3 regions of the Bacillus rugosus genome follow, and region 1 is predicted to be linked to each of the others. Evidence: predicted binding sites of a transcription regulator. Region 1 holds the regulator's gene; each other region holds the start of a gene.

Region 1 (10,973 bases):
TGGCGTTCAGCGATAGCCATTCCGACTGCCATGGCAATTCCTTGGCCAAGCGGACCTGTTGTCGCATCAACACCGGCAGTATGTCCGAATTCCGGATGTCCAGGTGTTTTGCTGCCCCACTGGCGGAATCCCTTAAGATCTTCGATGCTAAGATCAAACCCGCTTAAATGAAGCATGCTGTATAAAAGTGCTGATCCGTGTCCAGCAGATAAAACAAAACGGTCACGGTTAAACCAGCCAGGGTTTGCTGGACTTACGTTCATAAATTTTGTCCACAGCGTGTATGCCATTGGAGCGGCCCCCATTGGCATCCCTGGGTGACCAGAATTTGCTTTTTCAATAGCGTCTATTGACAGTGTGCGAATGGTAGCAACTGATTTCTTTTCAATTGTATCCATAAAAATCCCCTTCCTTATGTGTTGTACCCTTACATCATAAATGTCTGACGACTTTTTCTCAACTGTTTCAGCTTAAATTTGAGAGAAACTTGTTGAATTTTGTCACATAAGAGTTTTGCTTATAGTATATGCAAAAGAGGAATACGATATTTCCGTATTCCTCTTATATTAGTGAAGTTTGTTATTTCTTTGTTCTTTTTTTAGCTTTTCTGGTGTTACATCATTGCCTTCAGGGTCAATGATTTTCACACTTTTTAATGTGTTTTTCATAGAAGAGCGAAAACCTTTCAGGTACTCTTGACGAAGCTTTTGCTGTTCGGCTTTTTCTTCTTCAGTCATAACGCCAGCTTTAGCTTTCGCAGCAAGTTCATTAATTCTGGCAATTTTTGCGTTTGAAATCATGTTAAACTCCTTTATTGCATTTTGTCTATATAGTACTAGATCAAAAAGAGTTTTACAACTGATTCACTCGGCTGTCTCGTCATTCTCTATGTATTCCTGAAACCGCCGGTGGACGGTCGCTTTAGACACATCATAGCCAAACCCTCTTAGCGTAGCCGCGATTTCTGCGAACGTCAGTTTATTCGCTCTTAGACGGACGATCTCTGAGATTGGGACCTCTATTCTTTCTTTTCCGCTGTTTTCATGTTGATTTTTCAGGTTTTTTTGCGGTTTAAAACCATTTTTTACTGCACGCTTCATTCCCCGCTTGATTTTCATGTTGTGAATTTTCCGCTGGTATTCCTCCACAATGCTGACGATCTCCAGCACCATCGAGTCAGCCTCCGATAGCTCCAGCTCACCTCTGTGAGCCGTTGTATAGACTTTCACACCTTCTCTGTAGATACAATGAAGCAATGCGATTTTTGCATTTCCCCGCCCGAGCCTTGTCTCATCCTGAACCAAAATGACATCAATTCCAGAATTTTTGATCTCATCAAGCAGTTCAAATACACCGTCCCGATCCATTTCGTATCCGCTGGCTTTTTCAGAAATCACTTTGAGGACTTCCATGCCGTTCTCGGCTGCAATGGCCGTAAGCTCCTCCTCCTGCCGCTTTAATGAAGTCTCCTGCTGTTCTTTATTTGTGCTTACGCGGGCATAAATGAGTGCTTTCATTTTTTCTATCTTTCCTCTCTATCTTACAGTTGCCAATTCATATGCATCCTGATGCTTCTTTTTCAACGGAATCACCAACTCATCTCCCGGCTGGATATCAGACGTCTGAAGATGATTGTTATCAGCTACCCATTCAATAAAATCATTTTTGTTTATCTTTTTTGTATCTGCTACCTGATCAGCAATTGACCAAAGTGTGTCGCCCTGCTGGACTTCTATTTTAACATACTGATTAAGCTCCTGACCGCTGCTTGTATATGATAGCAAAAGGATAACCGCGCTCAAAATCACTGTGAACAGACCGACAAAAATAATAGATTCTTTACTCATGATCATAACCTCCAACAGGAATGTTTGTTCGCTTTTTTATAATTTCAGTATATACGAACAAACGTTTCTGTCAATTGTTTTTTCGAACCTATGTTTGTACTGTAAGGAAAATCATGCTATAATCTACTTAAAATCGACGTTTTGAGGTGCGAAAAATGACGAAGCTATCAAAAAGGCAACTTGATATCCTCCGTTTTATTAAAGCAGAGGTTAAATCAAAAGGATATCCGCCTTCCGTGAGAGAAATCGGAGAGGCTGTCGGGCTTGCGTCCAGCTCAACTGTACACGGCCATTTGGCCCGTTTGGAAACAAAAGGGCTGATCAGACGGGATCCGACAAAACCTAGAGCAATAGAAATACTTGATGAAGAAGTAGACATTCCGCAAAGCCAGGTCGTAAATGTACCAGTCATTGGGAAAGTCACGGCGGGATCTCCTATTACAGCAGTAGAAAATATTGAAGAATATTTTCCTCTTCCTGACCGTATGGTTCCTCCTGACGAGCACGTGTTTATGCTGGAGATTATGGGAGACAGTATGATTGAAGCTGGTATTTTCGATAAGGATTATGTCATCGTTAAACAGCAAAATACAGCGAACAACGGGGAAATTGTAGTGGCGATGACAGAAGATGATGAAGCTACGGTAAAACGTTTCTATAAAGAGGATACTCACATTCGCTTACAGCCTGAAAACCCAACGATGGAACCTATCATCTTGCAGAATGTCAGCATTCTAGGGAAAGTGATTGGCGTGTTCAGAACCGTCCATTAACCTATTGATCTATCAGATGCATGAAAAACCCCCTCTTCCTTTACGGAGAGGGGGTTTATTGTACGAAAAAAGCAGGCTCGCCCTGACTTTTGGGTGCGAGCCTGAATAGGAGGAAAAAGAACATCATGTTTACACCATAATTATCCACTAAATAATTGTTGAAGTCAAGAAATTTTCTTTCCTTCAGGAAACTTTTATCATAATAATGTCCGTTTAAAACATTAGACGTTATCTCCTTAAAAATGTTTCATTTTCTTAGGTCGTGGAATGATGTTGCTTCATGTTTATGTAAGGAGCGCGGCAATTGAGTTTCAATGAAAATTTAGTACATTGTATAGTTGGTTCAACATTTTCCAAAAAAACAGCTCACTTCTCTTGATCAACGTGAGCTTCAATTAAAATGAAACATATTGTATACCATAACTGCCCTTTACCCGAACACTTGTACAGTCTTCTGAATGTTCTTCTGCAAATATACGGTAACGGTGAAATGAATCGATAGCAACCTTATCCTGAGCACTAAAATCAAACCAGCTGCCGCTGAATTGCCTCGTACTCAGTGTTGTATATTCTCCCATAAGCCCCATCCGCTGAAGTTTAACCTCAACTGAACAAGTATTGGCTCCCAATATGGTAAACTGATAGCCTAAAAATTAGTCGATCGCCGGAACATCACTGATATTTTCCAGAACAAACGTTTTTGTGCTGTCATTTAAAATAAAGTCTGTTTTGTAATCAAAATCTAAAGCTGACGCATGGGTACTGCTAATGCTAAAAAAACAATTCAAAACTGTTGTTAAGCCTAGGATTTATATTTTCAATCACATCCCTCCCTTACCATATTTTAACCATACATGATTTTTATGTATATGTTCTGTGTAGTAGCAAGAGGTCGTCTCAATCATAAAAATTCATATGCGTTTTTTGCTGTTTATAATAACGAAGCCTGTCTTGAAGGGTTCCGGTATGAAATTCAAATTTATGGCCGTCAGGGTCGGTAAAATAAATTGATTTTCGATCGCGTTCATCTCGTTCTCTGCCAGGCAGAATATTGACATGAAGCCTTTTTAATTTTGCTGACATTTCCGCAAACTCATGATCTTCAATAGTAAAAGCAATATGTGTATAAGACGCCTTAATGTCATTTCTCGGAATGTCAGATTCTTCATTAAGCGCAAGCCAGATGCCATTTAAATCAAAATATGCTGTTGTTCTTCCCTTTACCAGAAGCTTTGCATCAAACACTTTTTGATAAAAATCAATTGATGTATCCAGATGAGAAACTGAAAATAACAAGTGATTGATTCCTTTTATCTTCACAAATCATCCCCTCCTTGAAAGCTGATCATTCATTTGTACGACTTTTTTCCAAGAAAGTTTCATCCAGCCAGAAAAAAATACCAGTGTAAACAAAATCGGATTGTTTAAAATAATGACTGTACAGCGATGGCCTTTTATGGGTTCGATTTGAATAATTTGTTTACTGCCAAGGGTTTTCTTCAAAAATAACAATTTAGGTGGTCAAATGAAACATATCATTGCTCTTGCTTCAAAGGTTGCTTTTACTCTCGCCCTTTTATATGTGATTTTGGACAGATTCTATCACGCGCCCTTTTTAAGTGTGATGTTTATTGCACTTTTCTTAGGTTTTGTTTCCTATCTATCCGGTGACATACTCGTCCTTCCCAGAACAAACAATATTACAGCTTCATTGGCTGACTTTGGACTTTCATTCGTTATTCTTTGGGTCTTTGTTTTAACCCAAACAAGAAACGGTTTCTCACCATTTGCAGCTGCTCTGCTTTCCGCTGCCTGTCTAACTGTTTTTGAATACTTTTTTCATCGGTATTTGCTAAAAAATGTGCTGGATGAAACCTTCCGAAATGAACTGCCAGTCAGAGATAACACGCTGCAGTATCAAATAGAAGCCTCAGACGAGCTATTTCCTGACGTTACGAAAGAGCAGCATGAGGAATAGGAGGCTTAGTGCCTCCTATTTTTCAGTAGCTATTATTGATAAAACGGGACATTACCTCAGTAAAATCATAAAACCTTTCATTTTGAGTAACAGATCTGCTTCTTAAAGAAAAAATGCCAAACAAAGATCTTCTAAAACCTGTGCTCATTTCTAACTGGATGCTCAAACCTGTTTTTGATTTATTTGCAATGTTATTCGGACTTACACCTGCATGCGGATGGTCTGTACTGAGCAATACAGCTGGAAAACCCTCATTTTGCAGTTTTTCAACTAAATCTGCCGCTCTTATGCGATCTGTACCGCCGACTTCGATCTGCTGATCTTCTTCTGCATACCCATGCAATGAAATGACATATTCATGACTTCCTGTCATCTTCAGAGCCCGAGGCTCATCAAAATGCGTGCTTGTAATATGAAGCACTGAGTTTCCTGAAGATTTTAAGCCTTCAAATAAATACATTGAGTACTCTTTGCTGAGCTCTCTTGCTATTTCACTTGTCCCGCCTTCAATACCTCCTCCGTGAATCGCTAAAACAAGGACAGGGCTGCCGGCTTCCTTCGTAACAATGCCGTAATCAGAAGGGTCTTCATTGTGTTTTAATTCCTCAAAATTCTGATATACATCTTCAGCATATATTGAAGAAATCGGAGTAAATACCATAAAAACAAACAATAATTTTACAATATTAAGAGTTGATGGAAAACGTTTGGCTATGTTACAATCAACATGCTTCAAGGAATGGAGCAAACGGCGGAGCAGGGATACTTTGGCCGGTTTCATCTACTCCGCCTCTAAGTCCATATCAACAGGATGTCGGTTTCTTTGAGGCTTTAGCACGAATTTCTCGTCCTCCTTGTTAAATTTTTGTTAAATTCACAATATTATATACCATTAGCCCGGGCGCTGTTCTTCCCATTTCTGAATTTATGAAAAGTAAGTTGGAACCACCTTCCTTTTTCCCTATTCTCATATCAAACCAAAAAACGCACCTGCCCTTTGGCCTGTGCATTTTTATTTTCTTTTCATTCTTCTTTTCTTTTCTTTATTCAGTTTCATGATGTTTTTTTCAATTTTCCTTATTTTTTGCCTTTGCGGGATTGTTTTCACTTCATAATAAACAGCGATAAACCCGCTTAATGTCACTGCTGCGATGTAAAGGACACGCTGATTGATCATCCGGTCAGCGCGCCCATGATTACCCGCTTCTTTTTCCAGTCTTTCGATCACGTCTTTATCGAACAGCTGATCGACATACACTTGTTTCATTCCCACTGTAAACCCCGCAGCTAGCCAAAGAATCAGAAAACAACTGATATAAAACATCATAATATCCTTCCTTTCCTGTCTAGATGCGCAGAATGGGAATGAGGCTGATCGATACGCAAACAGATGTCAGCCGGAGCCTCTTCTTTGTGTTAGGTTCTTTCATTTGGGCGGGCAATATGTGTAATACTGTAATGAACAGTTAGAAATTTTATTCCAAACAGCCACATATGATGAATAGCGGTTAATCTGTTGTCATACGCAGCTTCTATCAGAAAGGTTTCAGATAAAGGCAGCGGACAAGTTCCCGCTATTGTTTGCAGATAAATCCCCTCATCCCCGGCTCCGCTTTTTCTCCGCCTGCTTGTCAAAACCAGCCTCTCCTGATGATGATAAGGCTTTAAAATGCCTGTCATGCTGCTGAATGGAAGCGGGAGAGAGATGTTCATATACCCTTCTCCATTTGAACGATACACTGAATATAAAGCTGTAAAAATGGTTTCGTCTTTTTCATTTGTTCTGATCCAGGCACGCACTTTTTTTCTTCCGTCTTTTTTCGTTTCAACACCCTTTATCGAGCTGGACATCCTATACCAGTCAGGGTTCGTCGACAGATGTATTTGGCCGGTTCTTCTGCTGAACCATTCGTAAACAATTGCAAACGGCCGAAACCATGTGCTCCACGTCACTTTTGCCTTTACATTATAATCAATGGTTTGTTCATAAAACGATAGGATGAACGGCGCCAGATTTTCCGGTAAAAAATCTTTTGAACGAAGGCTTCCCATATCATCCACAAGCCCTCTGTACGGTACGTTATTTTCAGCTTGAATGTTAGCTAAAAAGTCTTTTCCAATCCTTCTTTTTCCGTAGATACGGCTGAATGCCTTTCCGCTGTCTGCATCAAAGGGCTTCGGATCTTCTATTCTCCATCCTATGAGAGCGGGCAATATAACAAAAAACGCGTTAACAAAACCGTGAATCCAAATCATCTGATTAATGGTTAGTGTAACGTCTTGCCGAAATACACCAAATGAATAAACCATCGAGAAAGTGATCGTTATCATTAGTACGGCAGAAGAAAGCCGAATAAGAAATTTCCCTGTCGTGCTTCGAAAAGCTGTGGTGAACACCAAAAATGTGTGAAGATAAAGCGCCGCCATATAGATGCCAACCGCAATGATATCAAGTGTTTTTGAATATGTGATGCCAAGCGCGATAAGAAGGGGCGAAATTAAAATCACCCATGTTATCCACCTGTACAATATCCGATTTTTTCTGGTGATTCTCCCGAGCAAGCCATTAAAGATCGGGATAAGAAAAGCTGAATAGTGAAAGTGGACAGCAGTCAGCAAAATGATGAGAGGGCCGAATTGCATGATCTGCAAATGTGCAGTATAAGCAAAAAACCAAAACCCTCCGCCCGCCAAATAGATAAGCCCGAACAGAACTGATGTCTCTTCGATTCTATGTATCTTTGTTTGCCAGAGGCGAAGAATCGCATATAACGCCATAAATACTGTGTACATCCACCAGATCAGCGCGAAACCCCCGATGTCTGTCACAAGAGCCAGCACCGCAAAGATAGCTGCTGCCGGATAGCACTTCATTAACGCAGATTCTAGAGATTGAGCAGCCCGAAACTGAGGTTGATGAAAGACAAAAGGAAAAATTCCCGGTACGAAAATAAGAATGGATAACAAAACAAGTGCCTCTGCCACTGAGATATGGGGTGTTTCCGCCGCAAGAAATCCTATAAAGCAAAGCGCACTGACCATGCCATTTCGTTTCAGCATGATTCTAACTCTTCTTCCTGAAACGTTCCTTTATAAAAGAAAAGAGTCCCGAGAATTGTATTTTGGACATGCACTTGAATGGTGAAGCAATTTTTGCTTTCGTCAAACGTTTCGCAAACAACGGATGTACCGGTCAGCCATTTTGGTAGCGGTATTCTTTTTCCGCATATCAATAGCCATTGCTTTCCCGAAGTAATCGTTAGAGAGCCGTCAGGAGATGCCTCGAATGCTAAAACAGACAGCAGAAGATGAGGTTTGCCGAAGAAATCAAGCATTCTATCTTCTTTTTCGTCGTATACCATGATCGCGTCAAAGAAACGTTTTTTGCCTGTAAAGAAAAATGTACGTTTCCATTCTATTCCGGTATGTTCCCGATTCAAAAGACAAGTTCTATTTTTTATCATAAATGGGATGTCTTTGCCTCTTTCTGAAAAGAAGCACCTGAAAAAAACACCCAGCTTTAACAGCATTCTGACCAGAAAAGAGCCTCCGCTTATTTCTGACATCGTTCCTGTCCCGCTGAATGTATGAGATTCGTCTAATTGATATCGTTTTTGCAGCTTGGGATGCAGCAAATGATAGTTCTTGATCGTTTTTTCATATATCGAACTCACAATGTCACTTCTTTCTCTTTCGTTTTGTATGCCGGGCACTGGGGAGCTGCAGACTAAGAATGCCGCTTGCCGCAGAAAAAACACTTAACAGAATCCATAATAATATCTCAGAACCTAGAAAAGCGAATCCAGCAAAAATACAAGCCTGGACAACATGAATGATCCACTTTCTCTTTAATGGAATCAGCCACAAAATACCGCATCCTATCTCAGCTGTTCCTACTAAAATGCTTGTTTCAAAACCTGTAAAACCTTGATAAATCCAAAACAGACTGAAAAACAGACACATTAACACATAGACGATAGCAGATCGAATGGAGTGTTTCGGATGTTTATTTTGCTCAATCCAAAGTCTTAAAGCATCGAAACTCCATGCAGTCGCCCAGCCAAGAAGCGGCCGAAATAATAAGCAATCGATCCATCTTCCCGGCACTCCGTAGGCTGTTTTGTATTGGTACTGTGTTAAAAACGTCATTTTCCCGTTGTCTCGTTGTATATACTTCCAGTACCCGCTGCCATGCTGAATCAGAGATAACGGATGATCAGAGCTAAAAGCCAGTGAGGAAACTCTTTCAGATGAACATTTGTCGAATACACCGACTGTTTCTCCTGTACCCGATACCTTTAAACCAAAGCCTATCCTTGTTTCGTAAAGAAACTGCTGCCTTTCGCAAGGCTGCTTATGCAAATACGTGATGTTTGAAAACCGGAGGTCCCACTCTTTATGCAACGATGGGTTTTGTGTATATTCCCAGAGCTTATCCAGATCAGATCTCATTTTGATTTCTACATAAATCGGTTTCTGTCTCATAGCCCCTCCTCCCTTCTATTTGAAGCAATTCCTATATTAGCATATTGATCGTTTTTAAAAATACATCTTCCTAAAAAAAGTATTTTAATCCTGAAAAATGCATAGAAAAAGAAGAGATATTCCCCTCTCTTCTTTTTAAGCATCTATTTATTTCATCACTGAGTTTTAACCGTTCCATAATGATTAATTGTGGCGTTTACGCTGTAAGTGATGTCAGCCTTACTGAAGGTGTCATCCCAGTTATTTTTCATCTTTTTCCATAAGCCCGGATGCTCAAGTCTTAAAGATTCATCAAAACCCGCAACATCTACTTTATATTCATGCTGGATTTTTTTTAATACATTATCGACTATTTTCTTTACTTCATTTTCAGTATTGGTTTCAATACGTTCTAAAAACTGAGTGTCCAACGTCTCTTTTGTGTTCCAGTTTTCAACCAAATCTCCTTCTGATTTTATATCGACATGGAATGAAATATCTGTTCCTTTTACTATCGGCTTGATTTTGCTTTTTATGTTATTGATATCATAAGCAATCACCTGTTGGCTCTTTTTATCATAGCTTTTGACAACTCCGCCTTTTCCCTCCCCGGCAATCCATGTAATCCCCTCCGTTTCATATTCATTTAAAGTGCCGATCATTTTTTTAGACTTCCCGTTGATTACCGCTGCTCCGGAAAACTTGACCGCTCCATTTGCCGAGACCACATTTTGCAATAAAAAACTGCTGCCGGAATGCAGTTTTCCGATTAGTTTCGCGAGTGTCACAGGGGGAAGAATTCGTGAAACTTTATGTTCATTTTCGCCTAATCCAATCAGCCGAAATGCAGGAATTTCACCGCTCTCTTTCAGCTGAAGGGCATCTCTCGCCTGCCCTTTTGCAGATAAAACAAGACAGCTCAGCCTGATTTCATTATCACGAAAAAGCTGATCTAGCATTTTGTCGATAGGATATGTACGCAGCACATCTTCACTCATGACCACAACTTTTAAATGCGGGCTAAATACTTCACGGTCCCTTCTTAACGCAACCTCACTTCCAATCTGCTGTAACGAATCCCCCGTTTCACTAATATTAATATACGCTTTTTGCGCCCCTTGTGCGCCACCGCCTCCTCCGCTTGTACCCGCGCCTGCCGCTTTTTCATTAACAAATTGATAGGTCAGCGTAATGTTGTCTTTTTTCGGATAGCTCCCGCCCTCTTCTTGTAACTCTTTTTCAGTGTTTGTTTCTCTTCCTTTATCAATTGCGATAGCGAATGTGAGACCCAGCTCTTCTATTTCCCGGCTGCTCCAGCATCCTGTTACGCAAACCATCAGCAGACATACTATGACAATAGCGGACACTGGATGTTTTATGTTACTTTTCACCTCTTTTCCTCCATTTCGATATGACTAAAAGCAAAATCGGCAAAGCGCCAAATATATACAAAGCCAAATGACTGACCATATCGCCCAAAATAAACACGTCATTTTCATTTTTTGGCATGCAAGAGAAGATATAAATAACAGGAAGCAGCCCAAACATACAAGAAAGTGGTTTCTTTTTGAAAACTTGCGAGACTCCCAAAGAAGCTGCATAAAAAGTGATAATAAATGTCGCAAAAAGCTGCATAATCCAAATGACAAGCAGAAATGATTCAAACCGTTCAAATATTAAACCAGGTATTTCAAAACTTCTCATCAGGTCAAGTCCCGGCCATGTTCTCGTCACAACTCCATCAACTGATAGTGCACCGATAACCATAATCAGCGTAATGATATAAAAACAGCTCACAACACCTGTCCCGAACACAACGGCTTTCATTGCATTCTTTGGTTTTTTCATAAACGCCACTAAAATGAGCATAATTTCCGAACATGTAAACGAAAGGGTCGTTGTCTTTACTCC
Region 2 (10,973 bases), 770 kb from region 1:
GCCAAATGTTTCATTGCAGCGGATCAAGTGTCTGATATACGCGCGAGTGTAGTTTTTACATGTATAGCAATCACACTCTTCATCAATCGGACGGAAGTCTCTTTCAAATTTCGCATTTTTCATATTGAGACGGCCTTCAGCTGTAAACACAGTGCCGTTTCTTGCAATCCGGGTAGGCAGCACACAGTCAAACATGTCGACCCCGCGGATCGCTCCGTCGATCAGCGCGTCCGGAGAACCAACTCCCATCAGATATCTCGGTTTATCCTTCGGCAAAAGCGGTGTTGTAAACTCGAGCACACGGTTCATGACATCCTTCGGTTCACCGACAGATAATCCGCCTATAGCATATCCCGGAAAATCAAGGGAAATCAAGTCCTTCGCACTTTGCGTGCGCAGATCTTCATATTCTCCGCCTTGTACAATGCCAAACAGCCCTTGTTCATCCTGACGGTTGTGGGCATTCAGGCAGCGTTCCGCCCAGCGGCTTGTCCGTTCTACTGACCGCTTCATATAATCGTACTCTGCCGGATATGGCGGGCATTCGTCAAATGCCATCATAATATCAGAGCCGAGTGCGTTTTGGATCTCCATCGCTTTTTCCGGAGATAAAAACAGCTTGTCTCCATTTAAGTGATTGCGGAAATGAACGCCCTCTTCCTCTATATTACGAAACTTGCTTAGAGAAAAGACCTGAAAACCGCCTGAATCTGTTAATATCGCGCGGTCCCAGTTCATAAATTTATGGAGCCCGCCCGCTTCTTTGACAATATCGTGACCCGGACGGAGCCATAGGTGATAAGTGTTGCTTAAAATGATGCCCGCATCCATTGCTTTCAGTTCTTCAGGTGACATTGTTTTGACTGTCGCCAGTGTGCCGACCGGCATAAAAACTGGTGTGTCAAAGGAGCCGTGAGGAGTATGCACTTTTCCCAGCCGCGCCCCTGTTTGTTTGCATTCTTTTATAAATTCATAGCGTATTGGTTGTTCAGCCACTTTTGGTGAGGCCTCCTGTTCTTAAATTATAGAATCAGCATCGCGTCTCCGAAGCTGAAGAAACGGTATTCCTCTTCCACTGCATGATGATAAGCGCGCAGAACGTTTTCTCTTCCCGCAAGCGCACTGACCAGCATAATCAATGACGATTTCGGCAAATGGAAGTTTGTGATCATTCCGTCAATGGCTTTAAATTCATAGCCCGGATAAATAAAAATAGATGTCCAGCCGCTTGATGCTTTAAATTTCCCGTCATGTTCCCCGGCAATCGTTTCAAGCGTGCGTGTCGATGTCGTGCCGACAGAAATAATCCGGCCGCCATTTTCCCTTACTTTGTTTAAGGCTGCAGCTGTTTCTTCTGACATTTGATAAAACTCTGCATGCATATTATGCTCTTCAACATCATCGGCACTCACAGGGCGAAACGTTCCAAGGCCTACGTGCAGAGTGATGAACTCAATCTGCACACCTTTGTCTTTCAATTGCTGCAAGATTTCTTCAGTGAAGTGAAGGCCAGCAGTAGGCGCGGCCGCAGAGCCGATTTCTTTAGAATACACGGTCTGGTAGCGCTCTCTGTCATCAAGCTGTTCTTTAATATATGGCGGGAGCGGCATCTCTCCAAGGGATTCCAGCACTTCGTAAAAAATACCGTCATACTGGAACTCCATTTTTCTGCCGCCATGCTCAAGTTCTTCCGTGCAGACAGCCTTCAATCTTCCGTCTCCAAATGTCACAACGGTTCCTTTTTTTACCCGTTTCGCCGGTTTGGCAAGTGTTTCCCACCTGTCACCAGCTTCCTGTTTCAGCAAAAGCAATTCCACTTTCGCGCCGGTATCCTCTTTTGTGCCGAATAGCCGCGCAGGCAGCACGCGGGTATTGTTCAGTACTAGACAATCCCCTTCTTTAAAGAAGCTGATAATGTGTTTAAACGAGCTGTCAGTCAGCTCTCCTGTATGTTTATCAAGCACCATCAGCCTTGAAGCATCACGCTGCTCCAACGGCACTTGTGCAATTAAACGTTCCGGTAGTTCAAAATCAAATAAATCGACTTTCATGAGATTTCACCTTTATTCTAGTCTTTTGTTATTTCATTCTTCCGAAAAGATTAAGCAAAATTGATAATACCACACTTATGATGATACAAGTGACAACCGGGAAGAAAAATGTAACATTCCCTCTTTTCACAAAAATATCTCCCGGCATCTTGCCGACAAAATGCAACACTGCTCCGATGATAAGCAAAACAGCACCAAGAATCATAATGATCTTAGGGAATTCAGTCATACCGGGGAGCCTCCATTTGGAAATGATGATAAACGGCCGGTGTCACGATCCTTCCCCGCGGCGTTCTTTGGATAAATCCGATTTGCAGGAGGTACGGTTCGTACACGTCCTCAATCGTATGCGGTTCTTCGCCGATCGTGGCTGAAATGGTATCAAGACCCACCGGGCCGCCGTTAAATTTTTCGATCATGCCCATCAGCAGCTTGTGATCAATATGATCCAAACCGAGACGGTCAACCTGCAGCCGCTCCAGCGCATCCTGCGAAATCTCTTCCGTGATCCGGCTGTCACCCAGCACCTGGGCGAAATCCCGGACCCTTCTCAGCAGGCGGTTCGCTACGCGGGGCGTCCCTCTCGATCTCCTCGCGATTTCGAGAGCAGACGGTTTATCGATTTCAACCTCGAATACATCAGCAGTTCTTGTGACAATGTCCGCCAGCTCTTCTTGCGTATAGTACTCAAGGCGCGACATTACGCCGAATCGATCTCTTAACGGCGCCGTCAAAAGCCCTACCCTTGTCGTGGCGCCTACCAGCGTAAAAGGCGGAAGATCAAGCCGGACCGAGCGGGCAGAAGGGCCTTTCCCAATCACTATATCCAGACAAAAGTCTTCCATTGCAGGATAAAGCACCTCTTCAATCGATCTGTGCAGTCTATGTATTTCATCAATAAATAACACATCTCCCGGCTCAAGCGCTGTTAATATGGCAGCCAAATCACCGGGTCTTTCAATCGCAGGCCCAGATGTCGTACGCAATTCAACTCCCATTTCATTGGCAACGATGGAAGCAAGCGTCGTTTTTCCAAGTCCGGGCGGCCCGTACAAAAGAACATGATCAAGCGTCTCCTGTCTCATTTTTGCCGCATCTATAAACACGCGCAAATTTTCTTTCACCTTATGCTGACCGATATACTGCGCCAAATTTTGCGGCCTCAGGCTTTGCTCTATCACTGATTCATGGTTGTCTGCTTCACTTGAGACGAGCCGTTCATCCATGAACATCACCTTACTTCAATAGTTTTTGTAATGCTTTTTTCACGTATTGGTCTGTTGTCAGCCCAATATCTTCTTTCAGGTGAGGAAGCACCTTTTTGATTTCTTTTTCAGCATATCCAAGAACCCTGAGGGCCTCAAGCGCTTCTTCGAGGGCCGTTTCTGCTGTTTGCTTTTCAAGCCTTTCTTCATGATTAAACAGATTTTCAATCATTTCAGGCACAACATCAGCGAGCTTTCCTTTTAAGTCAAGAATAATCTGACGTGCGGTTTTCTTTCCTACACCAGGAAACTTGACCAAAAAGGCTTCATCCTCATTTTCAATCGCTTGGATTACCGCTCCCGGATCACCCGAGCCCAAGATGGCGAGTGCGCCTTTCGGACCGATACCGGTCACGTTTAACAGTTTTGTAAAGAGCGCCTTCTCCTCTCTTGTTGAAAAACCGTAGAGCGAAAAAGCATCCTCTCTAATATGATGGTACGTAAAAATCGTTTCTTGGTTTCTCTCCTTATATATAAACGGATTCGGCGTGAAAATCTGATATCCAATGCCGCCGTTCTCTATCACAATATATTGGGGAGATACATAATCAATCGTCCCTTTAACAAATTCAATCACGCAATTCACCTCTTTGACTGTTCTTCATTGTACCATAAAAACAGCCAAAGTCTTATAGAAAAGTTAACATACGTTCGCTTCTCTCTCATTCTTCCACGAAAAAAAAGACATGAATACATGTCTTCAATCAGCGGACGTTACCCGCTGTATGTCTTTATGTGTTCTATGACATCCTCAAACTCCGCTTTTGTCCGAAATGGAATGCCTTTCAGCAGATTTTTTTGCATATGGCTTTCCAGCCTTTCTAGATCAATTTGAAAAAAAGACTGAATCGGTTCGGAAGCTGACTCAGGCCGGCCGTGAAAAGTGGAAATCACTCCATTATCCGATACACCGATATAACCGTTCACCTTACTGAGCGGAGAAATATCGTCCATTTGCTTTCGGAAGAGCACATATCCCTTTTTTTGTTCGACAAGCGTCCAGCCGGCATAAGTTGCCCAAAAATCATCCATAGAAAGCACTTTTTCACGTTTATGCTCAATGCTGACATCGCCGTCCAAATACACCTTCTCAAGCTGCACATGCACCTGCAGCGGTTCATAGTGCTCCACTTCCGCCCCAAGCGCGCGGGGAGAAGCAACTATCAGAAAAGCTGCGGCTGAGCAAAGAATGCCCAGCAAAAGATACGCCGTGCTAAATCGTTTCACCCTCTACACCTCTTTGCACACGTTTATGACTAGTTTGACCAAAGAGGCTACAGCTTAACCGTTCTCTCGAAATTTGTTTGCACGTTTTCTCTGACAAGCCGTTCCTCCGTATACACATCAGCGCTTTTCTCAGAAATGGTCAAGAATTGTGTCAGAAAAGCGCTGAAAAAATACAATGCCGCAAAGATCCATATGACACCGCCTGCACCGAGCGGTCCAATGAAAAGACTTACGATGCCCGGCGCGATAAACGCACATAAACCAGATCCCAGATTCAACACTGACATGGCAGCGCCTTTATTATCAGGTGCAAGCGTTGGCAAAAGCGCGCTTAATGGCACGTAGCCAGCCAATGCAGCACCGTAACAGCAGGCGATAATCATCAGCACCCAATACTGATGCCCGATCAACTGAGGCGTGTAGTAAAGCGCCAGCGTAAAAATACCGCACCCGACACCGCCAAACCACATCACGGTAGTGCGCCAGCCCAGTTTATCTCCGACTGCGCCAAAAATGATATTAAACACAATATTAACAAAAAACAGCGTCCCCCATATTTGCAGCCATTCCGAAACGGAATACCCGTAACGCGCTAGATAGGTCGGGAGAAAAATGGCAAATCCGAATTGTCCTAAGGCATTAATCGTCTTGACAACTCCGCCAATGCCGACTTTAGGATTTTCAAACATAATTGTAAACGCCTTCGACAGTTCTTTCCATTTTGGCTGATCTTGTTTTTGTACCTGTGTAAATTTATCTTTGTTAAAAAATAGGGCGAGGAGTCCGCCTGCTGCTACAAACAGTAAAGCGCTCCAAAGCGTATTGATTTCTCCAAAGGCCGGAACCGCATAGCTGGAATAGAACGGACCGAGCACGCTAAGGCCGCACGTAAACATAAACCAAAACCAGCCGACGGCCTTTCCAAGAAGCTTTTGAGAGGTGCTGTATGACACCCACACAAGAAAAGAGTACGCAAACAGCGGATATCCCAAGCCTCTAAGTGCATAGCTGCCTAAGAGAGCCGGATAATGCATATGAGGAATCGCCCAGCCGATAAAAGCGACTGAACCGAGGATAAATGCAAGCAAGCCGACAGTCATCGTTTTTCTCGGCCCCCAAGTTTGGACAAACGTGCCTGAAAGCCAAGCCGAGATGGTGACAGCAATGCCGTATATGGTAAAAAGCGATGCGGATTGCTGCATGCTGAGACCATGATCAACGAGAAAAGGAGACAGCCAGCCTTGTTCGAGCCCGTCTCCAATCATAAAGATGACAACGCCAATATAACCCCAAACCATGTGAGAAGGAATTCCGATTTTATTCAAAACATTTCCTTTAGCATGTGCTGTATTCATTTTCTCCACCGCCTACTTTTTTTCTAAAGTATCAATGGAGGTTCTATACCCAAGCTTACTGAATTGTAATCCTGTTTAATCAAAAAGCGACTTTTTCAGTATGCTCAATACTGACAGGCATGCCAAAAGCAAGCGATTGCTGTGCCGCTCTGGCAATCCGTTCCGCCTGAAAACCGTCATTGCCGGTGCAAGCAGTTTCCCGGTTGGTGTCGATCGCTTCTGCAAACCGAAGAATCTCCTCCTCATACGCATCCTTATAGCGTTCAAGGAAAAAGAAATGCGGTTTATCCTTCATCACAAAATCAGCAGTTGACACTTCGACCGTCGTCGGCCTGCTGTTGTCCGCTGCTGCAGAGCCTTTCGTCCCAAAAACCTCGACCCGCTGGTCATATCCGTACACAGCTTGGCGGCTGTTGTCAATCACAGCCATGGCACCGTTTTCAAAAGTCAGTGTAATGACAGCCGTATCAATATCACCCAGCTCAGCAAAAGAAGGATTCACCAAAGCTGCCCCTTTTGCATACACTTCGGTCACTTCGCTTCCCATAATATACCTGGCCATATCAAAGTCATGGATCGACATATCCATAAACAAGCCGCCTGAAGTACGTACATAATTTATATTCGGGGGCTCTGGGTCCCGCGACGTGATTTTTAATAAATGAGGCGTACCGATTTCACCATTTTCAACAATTGTTTTGATTTTCTTAAAATGAGGATCAAAACGGCGGTTGAATCCGACTTGGAGTGCAACCCCGTGTTTCCGGACGGCCGCAAGCGCTTCTTTTGTTTCATTCAGAGAGAAACTGACGGGCTTCTCACAAAAAATATGCTTTTTCGCCTCGGCTGCTTCTCTGATCATCTGTGCATGTACGGCTGTCGGTGAGCAAATAAAAACAGCGTCAATATCCGGGTCGTGTAATAAATCGCGATAATCAGAGGTTATGTATTCAATCTGGTGACTGTCAGCCCAGCTTTTTATACGGCTTGCCTGAATATCAGAGACTGCTTTTATTTTCATATGAGGAATCCGGCGTATATTTTGAACATGAAGTTTGCCGATGCGCCCTGCACCGATAATCCCTGTCACAATCTGTTTTGTCATGGCTTGTTCCCCCTTGAACATTCACGAAAGCGCTTTATTTTAAATTAATACTATCCCATTTGTAAGCGCTTTTCAAGAATGGAAATGATCGCTCTATGTCTCTTTTATCACAATTAATGCTTATAGGTAGCCTTCTTCTTCAAGACCAGATACACTAGAATTAGGCTCTTTTTCCTGAACAGTTTATGATTTTCCTATAAACAACTGCATAAAATAGAGCAAAGAAGGTGAATGAAATGCTGACAAAAGCAGAGGCACTGGCCCATTCAGTCATATACCGCAAGAACAGCAGATTTGATAAAGTCAAAGAAAAACCTGAGGAATTAACACTAATCGGCAAGGGAAGAAGCGCCTATGTGTTTGCTTTAACAGAAGGCGATCGAAAAATGGCGCTGAAAGTATTTTTTCCGGAGTATCAAGCGACAGCCGTCAAAGAAGCCGCGATCTATGAAAAATTAGCTGGTTCCGCTTTCTATCCTGACATTTACGAAACTGGTGATTCATTTATTCTTATGGAATATATTAAAGGCGAAACCTTTTATAACTGCCTAAAGAAAGGCATTGCGATCAGTGATGGCATGATTCAGCAAGTTGAAGAAGCACTTTCTGACGCCCGTGAAGCCGGCTTGAATCCGTCAGACATTCATTTGCGCAATCTGATTCTGACAGAATCCGGGGCAGTGCGGGTGATTGATGTTGCAAGATTCGAACAGACAAAAACGTGCACCCAGTGGGACGATTTAAAATCAGCGTATCATGCACTCTACAAAAAACCGATATTCCCCAAAAAGATTCCGGGTTTTTGGCTGGAGATCATCGCATTTTTATATAAGAAAGATTGGTTCCAAAGGCATTTCGCACAGCGGAAAAGAAAATATTCTTAAATCAAAAAGGCAGCCGCACACGCGGCTGCCTTCATCCATATATTTTTACTTTCTGATGGCAGAAATCAGCTTCATTTGTTGAGGCGACAGCTTAATTCGATAGCCTCTCACAGTTAAGTAGACCGCTTCTGAGCCTTTCTCGCTGGAATGACAATACGTTTTTTCCATCTCTGTCTCCCCTCACCCTTTATTTTATTTCATCATACCACCGCTTTATTGAGTGAATTTTAAGGAAATGTAAAGATAGTATGAACCTGCTATATGGTGCAACGCGGAAAAGCGCAGCGTAATCAATACGCGGCGTTTTTTCTTTTTCCCTTCCTCTTCTTATTGATACTTACCGGTCATATAATGTGACAAATCGATTGTAGAAATAGTTCGATTAGCCCAAAATATTTTTATACATGTAATCGAAATGAAGTGAGGAGGAAGCTTGATGGCAGATTTTGTTACTAGTTTAAACGAGGTCTTATGGAGTACCCCCGTTATTTATATTTTATTGGGAATTGGATTAATTTTTTCTATTTTGACCCGCTTTTTACAAGTCAGACATTTGAAAGAAATGATTGTTTTGATGTTCAAAGGAAAGAGCTCTGAAGCCGGTGTCTCTTCTTTTCAAGCGTTATCGATTGCACTGTCCGGACGAGTGGGGACAGGAAACATTGCGGGTGTGGCGACAGCAATTGCATTCGGCGGACCCGGTGCGGTGTTCTGGATGTGGGCGATTGCCTTTATCGGTGCGGCGAGCGCCTTTGTTGAGTCAACTCTTGCCCAAATTTACAAAGTGAAACAAGGCGGACAATATCGGGGTGGCCCGGCTTATTATATAGAAAAAGGCTTAGGCATTAAGTGGTTTGCCGTCTTATTTGCCGCAGCCGCCCTCATTTCAATGGCCCTTCTGATGCCGGGCGTGCAGTCCAACTCCATTGCGGCTGGCGTCAAAAATGCATTCGGCATCTCTCCTGCCATTACAGGCTGTGTTCTCGTTTTATTATTAGGGTTCATTATTTTTGGCGGCGTCAAACGAATTGCCAGTGCCGCGCAAATGATTGTTCCGTTTATGGCCATTGGCTATATCCTGCTGTCTTTGATCATTATTGCCATGAATGTTTCTGAATTGCCTGCTGTGATCTCATTGATTTTCAAAAGCGCTTTTGCTTTAGATTCCGCTTTTGGCGGCCTGATCGGCATGGCGATTTCCTGGGGGGTCAAACGAGGCATTTACTCAAACGAAGCCGGACAGGGAACAGGCCCCCATCCAGCAGCCGCTGCAGAAGTTTCCCATCCGGTCAAGCAGGGGCTGGTTCAGGCATTTTCTGTTTATATCGACACGCTATTTGTATGTTCCGCTACAGCTTTCATGATCTTGTTTACCGGCATGTACAATACCCAGGCTGCAGATGGTTCCTTTATCGTTCATCAACTTAAAGGCGTAGAGGCGGGGCCCGGTTTCACTCAAGCGGCCATTGACAACGTTCTTCCCGGATTCGGTGCAGGCTTTGTTGCCATCGCTTTATTCTTCTTCGCATTTACAACAATTATGGCGTATTACTATATCGCAGAAACAAATATCGCCTATTTAGCCCGAGGCAGAGAAAGCAAATGGGCAATGTTTGTCTTAAAAGTGATTATTTTAGCCGCGACGTTCTATGGAACTGTGAAAACCGCTTCTCTTGCTTGGGCATTAGGCGATGCAGGACTTGGCATTATGGTATGGCTGAACGTCATTGCGATTGTGCTGCTTGCCAAACCGGCGCTTCTCGCGTTAAAGGATTACGAGCGCCAAAGGAAGCAGGGCTTAGACCCGGTCTTTGATCCGAAAGCGCTAGGCATTAAAAACGCTGAATTTTGGGAGAAAGAATACACACGGGAAAATGAGCGTGTCTCTTGAATATAAAAAAACCGGCCCGATATGACATCGTGCCGGTTTTTTATAAGCGATAATTGGTATACACTTCTTGGACATCATCGTCACCCTCAAGGATGTCGATCAATTTTTCCAGCTTCTCAACAGCCTGATCATCGGCATCTGCATAGGTTTTCGGAAGCATGGTCACCTCTGCCGAAGAAATTGGATAATTCGATTCGAGAGCTGTTTTTACCTCTTCAAAACGCTCGGGATCTGTTATTACCTCATATTGGTCTTCCTCAGTCTGCAGCTCTTCTCCCCCTGCTTCCAGCACATCAAGCATGAGCTCATCTTCTTCTATTTGCCGTTCTGTACGGTCGATTGCAATGAATCCCTTCCGTTCAAATAAAAAGGCTACACATCCGCTTTCTCCCAGACTTCCGCCATTTTTATTAAATGCTGTCCGCACATTTGACGCCGTTCGGTTTTTGTTATCTGTTACACATTCAACCATCACGGCAATCCCTGATGGGCCGTAGCCTTCATAGGTGATTTCCTCATAGCTGCTTCCATCCAGGCTCCCCGCTGCTTTTTTAATGGCACGGTCTATATTGTCATTCGGCATATTGGCGCCTTTTGCTTTTTCGATGACAAGACGCAATGCTGAATTTGCTTCTGGATCAGCTCCACCTTCTTTCGCTGCCACATAGATTTCTTTCGCAAGCTTCATAAATATTTTCCCGCGCTTTGCATCCTGCGCATTTTTTCTTTTTTGTATGTTTTTCCACTTAGAATGGCCTGCCATGTTTTCACCTTCTTTTTACGAATTTTCTATGTACACTTTAATCTGTATTGTTCACTGATGCAAAGAAAAAGGCTGCCGAATATCACTTCCGGCAGCCTTTCATCCTTAGCGAGCGTTCATTTTATGAAGTCTTGTGAACAGCCCTTTATCTGTGGACACTTGAACGTCACGGCCATTCGCATAGTTGCGTGCGGCTTTTGCGACATTATCCCTGTCGGACTTTGTGAAATCGCTGTGGCTTCTGACGGCGACGACTACTCGGTCGTCCGTTACCATCACTTGTGTGTCATTAACATTTTTCACTTGCTTCACACGGTTGGCAATTTTAGCTGCCAGTCTTCTGTTTTCTTGGTTGTCATATCCGTTGTTCGTCGCGTTTCGATTCATGTTTCTGTTATTCGTGTTGTTATATGTTCCGTCAGTTGCCAAAGG
Region 3 (10,973 bases), 150 kb from region 1:
CATTTACCAGTGCGTTTAGACGCTGCAGACGTTCTTTTTTCACACGCATTGGTACATTATCTTTCATTTTGGCAGCCGGAGTGCCTTCACGCGGAGAGTAAATGAACGTATAGGCGCTGTCAAACTCCACTTCACGGTATAGAGAAAGGGTTTCTTCAAACTGTTCGTCCGTTTCGTTCGGGAATCCGACGATAATGTCAGTTGTCAAAGATGCGTTCGGCATTGCTGCTTTAATTTTCCGAACCAGCTCCATGTAACGCTCTCTATCATATTTACGGGCCATCAGCTTCAGAACCTCTGAGCTTCCTGACTGAACCGGAAGATGAATGTGATCAAGCAAATTTCCGCCTTTTGCGAGCACTTCGATGAGGCGGTCGTCAAAGTCACGCGGGTGACTCGTTGTAAAACGGATTCTCGGAATATCGATTTTTCTCAGTTCATCCATCAAATCACCGAGGCCGTACGTCATATCTTCAAAGTCTTTTCCGTACGCGTTTACGTTTTGGCCTAATAGTGTAATTTCTTTATAGCCTTCACTTGCGAGCCTTCTTACTTCCTGAATGATCTCTTCAGGGCGGCGGCTTCTTTCTTTTCCGCGTGTGTAAGGCACAATGCAATACGTACAGAATTTGTCACAGCCGTACATGATATTGACCCAGCCCTTTATTTTTCCGTTCCGGACTTTTGGAAGGTTTTCAATAACGTCACCTTCCTTGGACCAAACTTCTATGACCATTTCTTTTGAAAGGTATGCTTCTGACAAAAGCTCTGGCAGGCGATGGATGTTATGCGTTCCGAAAATCAGATCGACAAACGGATGTTTTTTCAAGATCCGGTTCACGACTGATTCCTCCTGGGACATACATCCGCACACGCCTAAAATCAGATCAGGATTGTTTTTTTTCAGCGCTTTTAAGTGCCCCAGCTCACCAAACACCTTGTTCTCGGCATTTTCACGGATGGCACATGTGTTTAACAAAATGACATTGGCATCGTCAACAGAGTTTGTCGCTTCGTAACCAAGAGCCATAAAAATCCCTGCCATAACCTCTGTATCATGTTCATTCATTTGGCAGCCGTACGTACGGATATAAAACTTTCTTCCGTCTCCCAATCCTTTAAATTGTTCAGAAATTTTAAAGTCATTATGATAAGTAACGGCTTCCTTGCCTCGTTTTTTCGCATCTTTTAAGGAAGGCGGAATATAAACAGCTTCAAAGTACTTGCTGTAATCCTTTTCGGATTTTTTGTCCGATGGATTAACTTGTCCGCTCTCTAATTTTTGTTTTTCATTCATGTCATGATTTCTCCTTTCAAACCAAACTTCCACCCTTCAGTATAAAGGTTATTGAAGCTCTGCACAACTGGCAACCTATCATTGTACACTCATTGAGAATAATAATCAATAAGGAATCAAAAGAGGAAGAGTATCCTCTTCCTCTTACAATAGCTGGAGCTCCTTAGCCGTCTTTTCAATGACATCAAGCGCCTTATCCAGTTCTTCTTTAGTGTGCTCAGCGGTAATAATCGTGCGAATTCTCGCTTTTCCCTTTGCTACAGTCGGGAAAACGATGCTTTGGGCAAAAACGCCGCTAGAAAGGAGCTGATCAGAAAATTTCTTGGCCGCACCTTCGTCACCTATTAAAATAGGAAGAATTGGCGTCTCACTCTGCGTTAGCGTCAGACCCATTTTCACAAGCATTGATTTAAAATAGTTCGTATTCTCCCACAAGCGCTCCATATGCTCCGGCTCTTCCAGCAAGACATCAATCGCTTCCATACAAGCTGCGGTAACAGCCGGCGGATGGGACGTGCTGAATAAAAACGGACGGCCTTTATGGCGCAAATAATCGATCAGCACCTTTGAACCTGCAGCGTAGCCGCCGAGCACTCCGATTGCCTTGCTTAGTGTTCCGACCTGAATGTGGACTCTGCCGTCCAGACCGAAGTGATTCACCGTTCCCCTGCCGTTTTCACCAAGCACTCCCGATGCATGGGCGTCATCCACCATCACAAATGCGTCATATTTCTCAGCGAGCTCTACAATATCAGGCAAAGGAGCTATATTGCCATCCATGGAAAATACGCCGTCTGTCACAATCAGACGCATCCGATAATTCATTGACTTTCTCAGCACCCTCTCTAAATCACTCATATCGACGTGCTGATACACCTTTTTATCCGCCTTTGTCAGTCGGATTCCATCAATAATAGAGGCATGGTTCAATTTATCTGAGATGACAATATCCTCTTTTGAAAGAATACTTGAAAGTACACCTTGGTTTGTTGTAAAGCCTGATTGGAATACAAGTGCCGCCTCCGTTTTTTTAAAGGCTGCCAGCTTTTTCTCAAGCTCTTGATGCATTGTAAATGTACCGGCAATCGTTCTCACTGATCCGGTGCCTGCTCCAAATTGCTGAACGGCCTCCTGCGCGGCTTTGATGAGTCTTGGGTGTGAAGTAAATCCGAGGTAATTATTAGAAGAAAGCTGAATGACGTTTTTGTGATTCACTGTGACAGATGGGCCCTGCATTGATTCAAGCTGTTTTATCTCTTGCCATGTATGATTTTCTTTCATTTTATCAAGCTCTGTTTTTAAAAACTCAAATTCCTTCGTCATGTTTATCCCCCTTTTATGGTATTAAAATCACTTTACCGCACTGGCCGCTTCTCATCAGTTCGAATCCTTTCTCAAACTCCTCTAACGGAAACTGATGGGTAATAACAGGTGAAAGATCGAGCACGTTTGAGTTGAGCAATTGAGAAACCTGCCGCCATGTGGAAAACATTTTTCTTCCTGTAATTCCTTGAATCGTAAGTCCTTTAAATACTACTTTATTCGTCAAATCAATTGTTACCGGATGTTCCGGCAAGCTGAGAATATGGAACCTTCCGCCATTCGCAGCCATCGCAAGACCCTGGGCAATCGCTGAGGGATGGCCCGACATCTCACAAACGAGATCCACTCCTTCTCCATCCGTTAAAGCGCTTACAATTTTAAGCGGGTCTTCTTTTTCAATAGAAACAGTACGTGTAGCTCCCATTTGTTTGGCAAGCGCCAACCTGTATTCATTTTTATCAATTGCTATCACCTGAGAAGCACCTGCTGCTTTTGCAACCGCAACAGCCATAAGACCAATCGGTCCGCATCCGATGACTGCAGTCGTTCCTCCTGCAGGCTGGCTTTCGAGCACTGTATGAACCGCATTTCCTAAAGGCTCTTGAATGGAAGCAATCGCCGGGTCCATATCGGCGGGATTCTTCCAAACGTTATCAGCTGGAACTTTTACATACTCCGCAAAACAGCCTGCCGTGTCCACCCCGATAATAGCTGTATTGGTGCAAACATGAGATTTTCCGGTTACGCAAGGGACACATTCACCGCAGACAATATGCGTTTCCGCAGACACATAGTCCCCCACTTTTACATTGCCGGCATTCTCTCCTACAGCTTCAACAATGCCGCTGAACTCATGACCGAAAACATAGGGAGTTTTGATTCTCTGGCGTGCCCATTGATCCCAATTATAAATGTGCACATCTGTGCCGCATATGGATGCAGCTTTCACTTTTATGAGGACTTCATGTTTATCGATCTCAGGAATGGGAACTTCAGTCAGTACAGCACCGAACGTCCCGTCCTTTTTCATTAGAGCTTTCATCTTTCCACTCTGCATGTACAATCCTCCTTGAAAAATTCTTGTTATATTCGGATTGTACCATGATATGGAATAAGCGTAAATAGCACTGTCTTTCTGAGAAAGACAAAAGTATCCGTCTTGAAAAATGGGCGGAATTTTTTTCTGAAACGTTCCAAATCATTTTTGACTTTTGTATATCTGTCATTTATATGCTGAAAATACTATTGGAAGAAAATATCACAACAAATGAAAAACAACCTGTTTGCATGACGCAAACAGGTTGAGAATGCTTTATTTGTTTTTAGCGAGGCTCCACGATTAATTTAATCGCCGTTCTTTCTTCCCCATCGATCTGAATATCTGTAAAAGCCGGAATACAAATCAAATCAACGCCGCTTGGCGCCACAAATCCCCTGGCAATCGCCACGGCTTTTACAGCCTGGTTTAATGCACCCGCTCCAATCGCTTGAATCTCGGCGGCCCCTCGCTCTCTTAACACGCCAGCGAGCGCACCTGCCACTGAATTTGGACTCGATTTTGCTGAAACTTTTAAGATTTCCATTTCTGCTCCCCCTTAGTTTTACAATGGATAAGTGAGTGTTCATTAGAACAATCATTATTAGATGTTGCTATCCAAAAAGCCATCCCCACAATGCTTTTCAAAAATAGCGGGCTACCTTCCATTTTTACTATATTCACTAAGAAGTTGCTATATTCCTGCTTTTCTTTTTAATATTTTTATAAAATAACCCTAAGTTCAATTATTCAAAGAACATGTGATCATCATTGATTACAATACGTTCGATTTTAACGGCTTTTTTCGTTTGATCGTCGATGTCGATGACGACACCGCTCAGCGTTGTTTTCCCTTCAGCGACAGTAAAACGGACTGGAAGATTCGTTTTGAATCGCTTAATAATCGTCTCTCTGTCCATCCCCAGTATACCGTCATATGGGCCAGTCATTCCTACATCAGTAATATATGCCGTCCCCTTCGGCAAAATGCGGTTATCCGCTGTTTGCACGTGTGTATGAGTTCCGACGACAGCTGATGCCCGACCGTCCGTGTACCAGCCGAGTGCAAGCTTTTCACTTGTCGCTTCGGCATGGAAGTCAATAAAAATGTACGGTGTTCTTTTCGAAGCTTCGGCAATCAGTTCATCCGCTTTTAAAAACGGATCATCAAGCGGCGGTAAAAACGTACGTCCTTGCAAATTAATGACGGCAAGCTCTTTTCCGTTTGCCTTCACATACGTGATCCCTTTTCCCGGTGTTCCTTCAGGAAAGTTTGCGGGGCGAACCAAGTTCGGAACGTCATCTATAAAATCGAAAATTTCTTTTTTATCCCATGTGTGGTTCCCCATCGTGATAGCATCTGCGCCGGACTGGATTAAGCTGTGATAAATTTTTTCCGTCAGGCCTTTTCCATGTGCGGCATTTTCACCATTAATAATAGTAAAGTGAGGCTTATATTTTGTTTTTAGCTTTGGTACATATTCTTTTACCATGTCACGGCCCGGTGAACCGACAACATCTCCGATAAATAAAATTCTCATTTTGTAAATCCCTTCTTCTTAAAAATTCCTTGACCGTCAAAAAAATAAAGTGATGCTTAGCGCATCACTTTATTTTGCATACTCTACGGCTCGAGTTTCTCTGATTACTGTCACTTTAATATGACCTGGATAATCGAGCTCGTCCTCAATTCGCTTACGGATATCTCGCGCCAGTCGATGAGCTTCAAGATCATTAATTGAATCCGGCTTCACCATAATACGCACTTCGCGTCCAGCCTGAATAGCAAATGACTTTTCAACACCTTCGTAGGACTCAGAAATTTCCTCGAGCTTTTCAAGTCTTCGAATATAATTCTCGAGCGTCTCACTTCGCGCGCCAGGTCTTGCAGCGGAAAGTGCATCTGCTGCAGCTACCAGCACAGCGATAATGGAAGTCGGCTCTTCATCCCCGTGGTGTGATGCAATACTGTTAATCACGACTGGGTGCTCTTTATATTTGGTCGCAAGCTCTACCCCGATTTCAACGTGGCTTCCTTCTACTTCATGGTCAATTGCTTTCCCGATGTCGTGAAGAAGACCCGCACGTTTAGCAAGCTTTGCGTCTTCTCCAAGCTCCGATGCCATTAGACCGGCCAAAAATGCGACTTCCATGGAATGCTTAAGCACATTTTGACCGTAGCTTGTACGGAACTTTAAGCGGCCGAGGATCTTGATGAGATCTGGGTGGAGGCCGTGAACGCCAACCTCAAATGTCGTTTGCTCACCCATCTCACGAATATAGTCATCGACCTCGCGGCGAGATTTTTCAACCATTTCTTCAATCCGTGCCGGATGAATACGGCCATCCTGAACGAGTTTATCAAGAGCAATCCTTGCTGTCTCACGTCTGATCGGATCAAATCCGGAAAGAATGACAGCTTCAGGCGTATCATCAATAATCAGGTCAATTCCTGTCAGCGTTTCAAGCGTACGAATGTTACGCCCTTCCCGTCCGATGATACGTCCTTTCATCTCATCATTTGGAAGATTGACAACTGATACCGTTGTTTCGGCAACGTGGTCCGCTGCGCAGCGCTGTAAGGCGAGTGAAAGAATGTTTTTCGCTTTCTTATCCGCCTCTTCTTTCGCGCGGTTTTCAGTTTCTTTTGTCATGATGGCGATGTCATGTGAAAGCTCGTTTTCAACCCGCTCAAGAATGATTTGTTTTGCTTCATCACGAGTCAGACTCGAAATTCGTTCCAACTCTGACTGCTGCATACGAATCATCTCATCCACTTTGCTTTCCATCTCTTCAATATGTTGTTGTCGTTCATTCAGAGAATGATCTTTCTTCTCCAACATCGCTTCCCGTTTATCAATTCCCTCATGTTTGCGATCAAGGTTTTCCTCCTTTTGGAGTAAACGGTTTTCTTGTTTTTGAAGCTCATTTCGTCTTTCACGAACTTCCTGTTCAGCATCTATTCGAAGTTTGTGGATTTCATCCTTTGCTTCAAGCAGAGCTTCTTTTTTCAGTGCTTCAGCATCACGCTTTGCATCTTCAAGAATTTGCTCGGCTGCACCGCGTGCGCCCGCAATTTTCGCTTCGGCAATGGTTTTACGAACAAAGTAGCCAACAACTAAACCGAGTAGAATCAGCAAAATGGAGATGAGAACCATCATAATTGGGGTCATACTTTCACCTCCTCTTGCTATGAACTTGGTTGTTGCTTAAATAAGTGTCGGCATGTACATTGTCTAGTTTTCTCAACATACAGAACCTTCACAGGGAATGAGTATTTTCATCGCCCTTGTCAAGTTTAAAATGGTTTAACAATCATGTTAAAAAAACAAATGTTACAACTTCATTGTAAATGTGTCGGAAATACTTGTCAAGCTTGCCATCTTAACGTTTGCCGACCTGCCGTCTTTTAACGTGCCGAACGCAATCCTTCTAAAGAAGATCATCAATCATTCTTGATTCAGAAGCTGGTATATTTTATTGTTCACTTGGCCCAGTTTAGCGTTATTTTGAATGTTTGATAACAAAACAACAATGGTTTGGCCAGATTTGCTAAAGCTATTCAAGATGTTGAAGCCAGGCATGACACCATGGTTTGAATAGCTTCCGGGGGCAACATAAAATCCCATACCGTATGTGGAGCTGCTCCCTGGCGTAAACATCTTTTCGTAGCTTTTTTGCGAATACAGTTTGCCGTCTATCAGCGCTTGGTCAAATTTGTACATATCTATAGCGCTCATGTAAATATCACCGGCTCCATACAGCTGGGATAAATCAGGCATATAAGGTGTAATCGCTCTGCTGCCCTTCAGCTTATACCCGACAGCAGGATAAGGTTCTTTATTATAGGTTTTATAAAAGCCCGCATGCGTCATTCCCGCCGGTTTAAAAATATGATTCGTTATGTATTGTTCATAGGATTCACCGCTTACTTCAGCAACAATATAAGCGAGAACAGAATAATTAGAATCTTTATAGTCCCATACGCCCGGCTGACGTTTGATCCCCTGACGTTCTATGTCTTTTATTAAATCGTCCGGAGTGATTGCTCCGTTTCCTTCAATATGTCCGTTTATTCCCGATGTATGTGTAAGCAGATTCTTTAAAGTAATCGTTTGACCGTTAGGGAAATGAGGTAAATATGTACTTACCGGATCACTTGTCTGAAGTTTGCCCTTTTCCTCAAGCTGTAAAATAGCAGTTGCAATCAACGCTTTTTGTGAGGAACCGACATAAAAAGATGTCAATGGATTATTTTGAATGTGATGTTTACGGTCTGCATAACCAAAACCTTTACTTGTTACGATTTCTCCATTTCTGACAATCATGGCTGTTCCGCTGAAACCGATCTCTTTTAAATAATTGCTGATTTTTTGATTACGATCGACTGTTTTGATTTGTTCCTCTGTTTTTTTGGCGGTTTTCTTTTTGACTTCTTTTTTCTTGCTGGTGTCTGAAACTGCGGCTTCTTGAGATGGCTCGTTCTCTTCACTATTTTGTTGAAGCGCATTCCACATCGTAAAGCAAATCATCACTGCTAATAGACCAAGCAAAAGTTTGCCTCTTTTATTTAGTTTTCTCCGTCTGCGTTTCGCAGTTCTTCTGCGGGTTGGGCTTGTCATTCATTTTTTCCTCCCAAAATAAATTCCATTTTGCACACGTTTTGTTAGACGAATAAAGCACTGAAAAAGTTGTCAAAAAAAGCAATATTTTTATCATTTTTTACGAAAATACAAAAGGGCTGAGTTGTTCACTCAGCCTTTTGTATCATTTCATACTTATTTTATTTTTATTCTTCAAATTCGAGTTCTTCTTGTGCCTCTCCAGCTTGCTGCTGAACTGCTCCGTGATTATCCAAGCCGTAATGTTCACGAATTTGCTCCTGGATCATCAGCATGATATCTTTATTTTCTTTTAAGAATTGTTTTGCATTTTCACGGCCTTGGCCAAGACGCTCTTCTTCATAAGAGTACCATGAACCGCTTTTTTGCACGATATCAAGTTCAGTTCCAAGGTCAATGATTTCGCCTTCTTTTGAGATGCCTTCTCCGTACATAATGTCAACCTCGGCTGTACGGAACGGCGGAGCCACCTTGTTTTTCACGACTTTGATTTTCGTTTTGTTCCCCATTACGTCGTTGCCTTGTTTCAGCTGTTCAGCACGACGCACTTCGAGACGCACGGAAGAGTAGAATTTCAGCGCACGGCCGCCAGGAGTTGTTTCCGGGTTTCCGAACATAACGCCGACTTTTTCACGAATTTGGTTAATGAAAATCGCGATTGTCTTCGATTTGTTAATGGCCCCTGAAAGCTTACGAAGCGCTTGAGACATTAAGCGTGCTTGTAAACCGACATGCGAATCTCCCATGTCTCCTTCAATTTCTGCTTTCGGAACGAGAGCTGCCACAGAATCGACAACAACAATGTCAACTGCACCGCTTCGAACCAGCGCTTCCGCAATTTCAAGCGCCTGCTCGCCTGTGTCAGGCTGAGACAGTAAAAGCTCTTCGATATTGACTCCGAGCTTTTGCGCGTATACCGGATCTAGCGCATGCTCCGCATCGATAAACGCGGCTTGTCCGCCCTGCTGCTGAACCTCAGCAATCGCATGAAGCGCCACAGTTGTTTTACCTGAGCTTTCAGGGCCATATACTTCAATAATCCGTCCGCGCGGATATCCGCCAATTCCTAGTGCTGTATCAAGAGCGAGGGAGCCGCTTGGGACAGTAGAAATTCTTGTATCTGTCTTTTCTCCCAGTTTCATAATGGAACCTTTACCGAACTGTTTTTCTATTTGTTTAAGAGCCATATCTAAGGCTGCCTGACGATCACTCATTCTATTTTTTCCTCCTTTATGTTACCACTACATATACTATACCCTGTTTGAAGGGATTTGCCAAGAAAAAAGCGAACGCATATTCGGATTTTTTCTTGGCGTGATTTCTATCAAAATATCATAATGTATCAGAGAAATCATGTTTTCTAAGGAGGATAATGTGCTGAAAATATTATTTTTGCTCTAAAAGCTTCAAGATTAAATGGCAGCCGTATTTAGCACCGCGTTTTCTGATTCCCGTTCTGGAGCCCGCAAAGTGAAACTCGTGAACCTCTTCTTTTCCATTTGCTGAAATGCCGATAAACACATGTCCAGGCTCATGCCCTTCTTGAGTATCAGGCCCTGCTACACCGGTAAAGCTGATGCCGATGTCGCTGCCAGTGAGCTTTTGAACACCCTTTGCCAGCTCTGATGCGCACTCCTTGCTGACCGCGCCAAATTGATCTAATGTTTCCTTCTTGACATCAAGCACATTCTGCTTTACGTCGTTTGTATAGCAAACGATGCCGCCGGCAAATAGTTTTGAAGCACCGCTAAGATCCGTCAGCCATTCAGAAAACAGCCCGCCGGTAAAGCTTTCCGCCGCGGAAATCGTAATGCCTTTTTCCCTACATGCTTTAGAAAGCTCCTTTACAAGGGAAGTATCATCGTAGCCATAGAAAAATTCACCGACACGTTCTAAGATAACAGCCTCTGTTTCTTTTAACAGACGCTCAGTTTCCTTTTCGTCAGCATGCTTGGCTGTCAGACGCAGCGTCACCTCTCCATCAGCCGCCAAAGGAGCGATTGTCGGGTTTGTTTGTGCATCAATAATATCTTCCAAATCGGCTTCAAGCTGAGACTCTCCGATACCGAAAAAGCGAAGAACGGTTGACACAATTTTTTCATTTGAACCCATCTTTTTCAGCAGAAGAGGCTTTGCCTCGTTTTCAAACATGGGACGCAATTCGCTTGGCGGCCCAGGAAGAAGCATATAAAAGCGCGATTCATGCTCTGTAAGCATTCCCGGTGCCATTCCAAAGTGATTTGCCAGTACGTCGGATCCTTCAATCACAAGCGCCTGTTTTCGGTTATTAGGTGACATCGTGCGTTTTGTTCGTTTGAAATAGTCCTCAATGGATTGGAACGCCTCATCATTTAACACAAGCGGACGTCCTAGCGCATTTGCAATCGTTTCTTTCGTCAGATCATCTTTTGTCGGTCCGAGACCTCCTGAAAAAATAATGAAGTCGGAGCGTTCTTCGGCAATGCGGATGACCTGCTTCAGCCGCTCCGGGTTATCTCCGACTGCTGTATGATAAAATACGTTCACTCCGATTTCAGCGAGCTGTTTGCTGATAAATTGAGCATTTGTATTGGCGATCTGGCCAAGCAACAACTCTGAACCGACTGCAATAATTTCTGCTTTTTTTGGAAATTCCATGACGAAGTCCTTCTTTCTTAGTTAGATGTTTTTAACGCTTCCCAGTTTTTAGCGAAAT

Evidence for each region. Region 1 encodes LexA, which represses DNA repair genes until DNA is damaged. Its sites were predicted from a motif close to CGAACATATGTTCG; they were not measured.
Region 2: a site for LexA is predicted at 3,957-3,970, ahead of ruvA (Holliday junction branch migration protein RuvA). Genes of this name have one in related genera too.
Region 3: a site for LexA is predicted at 9,565-9,578, ahead of recA (recombinase RecA). Genes of this name have one in related genera too.

What each region holds. Positions count from the first base shown of each region.
Region 1 is NZ_CP096590.1:1,937,177-1,948,149, reverse strand. It holds gene tkt (transketolase) at 1-398, opposite strand, end outside; gene M0696_RS09670 (DUF896 domain-containing protein) at 567-800, opposite strand; gene M0696_RS09665 (YneB family resolvase-like protein) at 864-1,517, opposite strand; gene yneA (cell division suppressor protein YneA) at 1,536-1,853, opposite strand; gene lexA (transcriptional repressor LexA) at 2,003-2,620, shown strand; gene fosM (FosM family fosfomycin resistance protein) at 3,518-3,940, opposite strand; gene M0696_RS09645 (YndM family protein) at 4,146-4,598, shown strand; gene M0696_RS09640 (poly-gamma-glutamate hydrolase family protein) at 4,621-5,379, opposite strand; gene M0696_RS09635 (hypothetical protein) at 5,611-5,925, opposite strand; gene M0696_RS09630 (YndJ family protein) at 6,015-7,655, opposite strand; gene M0696_RS09625 (DUF4166 domain-containing protein) at 7,652-8,272, opposite strand; gene M0696_RS09620 (hypothetical protein) at 8,277-9,083, opposite strand; gene M0696_RS09615 (Ger(x)C family spore germination protein) at 9,239-10,399, opposite strand; gene M0696_RS09610 (spore germination protein) at 10,443-10,973, opposite strand, start outside.
Region 2 is NZ_CP096590.1:2,711,674-2,722,646, forward strand. It holds gene tgt (tRNA guanosine(34) transglycosylase Tgt) at 1-996, opposite strand, end outside; gene queA (tRNA preQ1(34) S-adenosylmethionine ribosyltransferase-isomerase QueA) at 1,023-2,051, opposite strand; gene M0696_RS13845 (DUF2905 domain-containing protein) at 2,080-2,280, opposite strand; gene ruvB (Holliday junction branch migration DNA helicase RuvB) at 2,273-3,277, opposite strand; gene ruvA (Holliday junction branch migration protein RuvA) at 3,288-3,893, opposite strand; gene bofC (sporulation cell-cell signaling protein BofC) at 4,031-4,543, opposite strand; gene M0696_RS13865 (MFS transporter) at 4,591-5,898, opposite strand; gene iolG (inositol 2-dehydrogenase) at 5,978-7,003, opposite strand; gene M0696_RS13875 (phosphotransferase) at 7,240-7,887, shown strand; gene M0696_RS13880 (hypothetical protein) at 7,933-8,055, opposite strand; gene M0696_RS13885 (alanine/glycine:cation symporter family protein) at 8,324-9,778, shown strand; gene M0696_RS13890 (YebC/PmpR family DNA-binding transcriptional regulator) at 9,819-10,541, opposite strand; gene M0696_RS13895 (YhcN/YlaJ family sporulation lipoprotein) at 10,647-10,973, opposite strand, start outside.
Region 3 is NZ_CP096590.1:1,786,197-1,797,169, reverse strand. It holds gene miaB (tRNA (N6-isopentenyl adenosine(37)-C2)-methylthiotransferase MiaB) at 1-1,297, opposite strand, end outside; gene M0696_RS09175 (glycine C-acetyltransferase) at 1,442-2,620, opposite strand; gene tdh (L-threonine 3-dehydrogenase) at 2,634-3,677, opposite strand; gene spoVS (stage V sporulation protein SpoVS) at 3,943-4,203, opposite strand; gene ymdB (2',3'-cyclic-nucleotide 2'-phosphodiesterase) at 4,403-5,197, opposite strand; gene rny (ribonuclease Y) at 5,267-6,829, opposite strand; gene M0696_RS09150 (serine hydrolase domain-containing protein) at 7,106-8,278, opposite strand; gene recA (recombinase RecA) at 8,446-9,492, opposite strand; gene M0696_RS09140 (competence/damage-inducible protein A) at 9,665-10,915, opposite strand; gene pgsA (CDP-diacylglycerol--glycerol-3-phosphate 3-phosphatidyltransferase) at 10,933-10,973, opposite strand, start outside.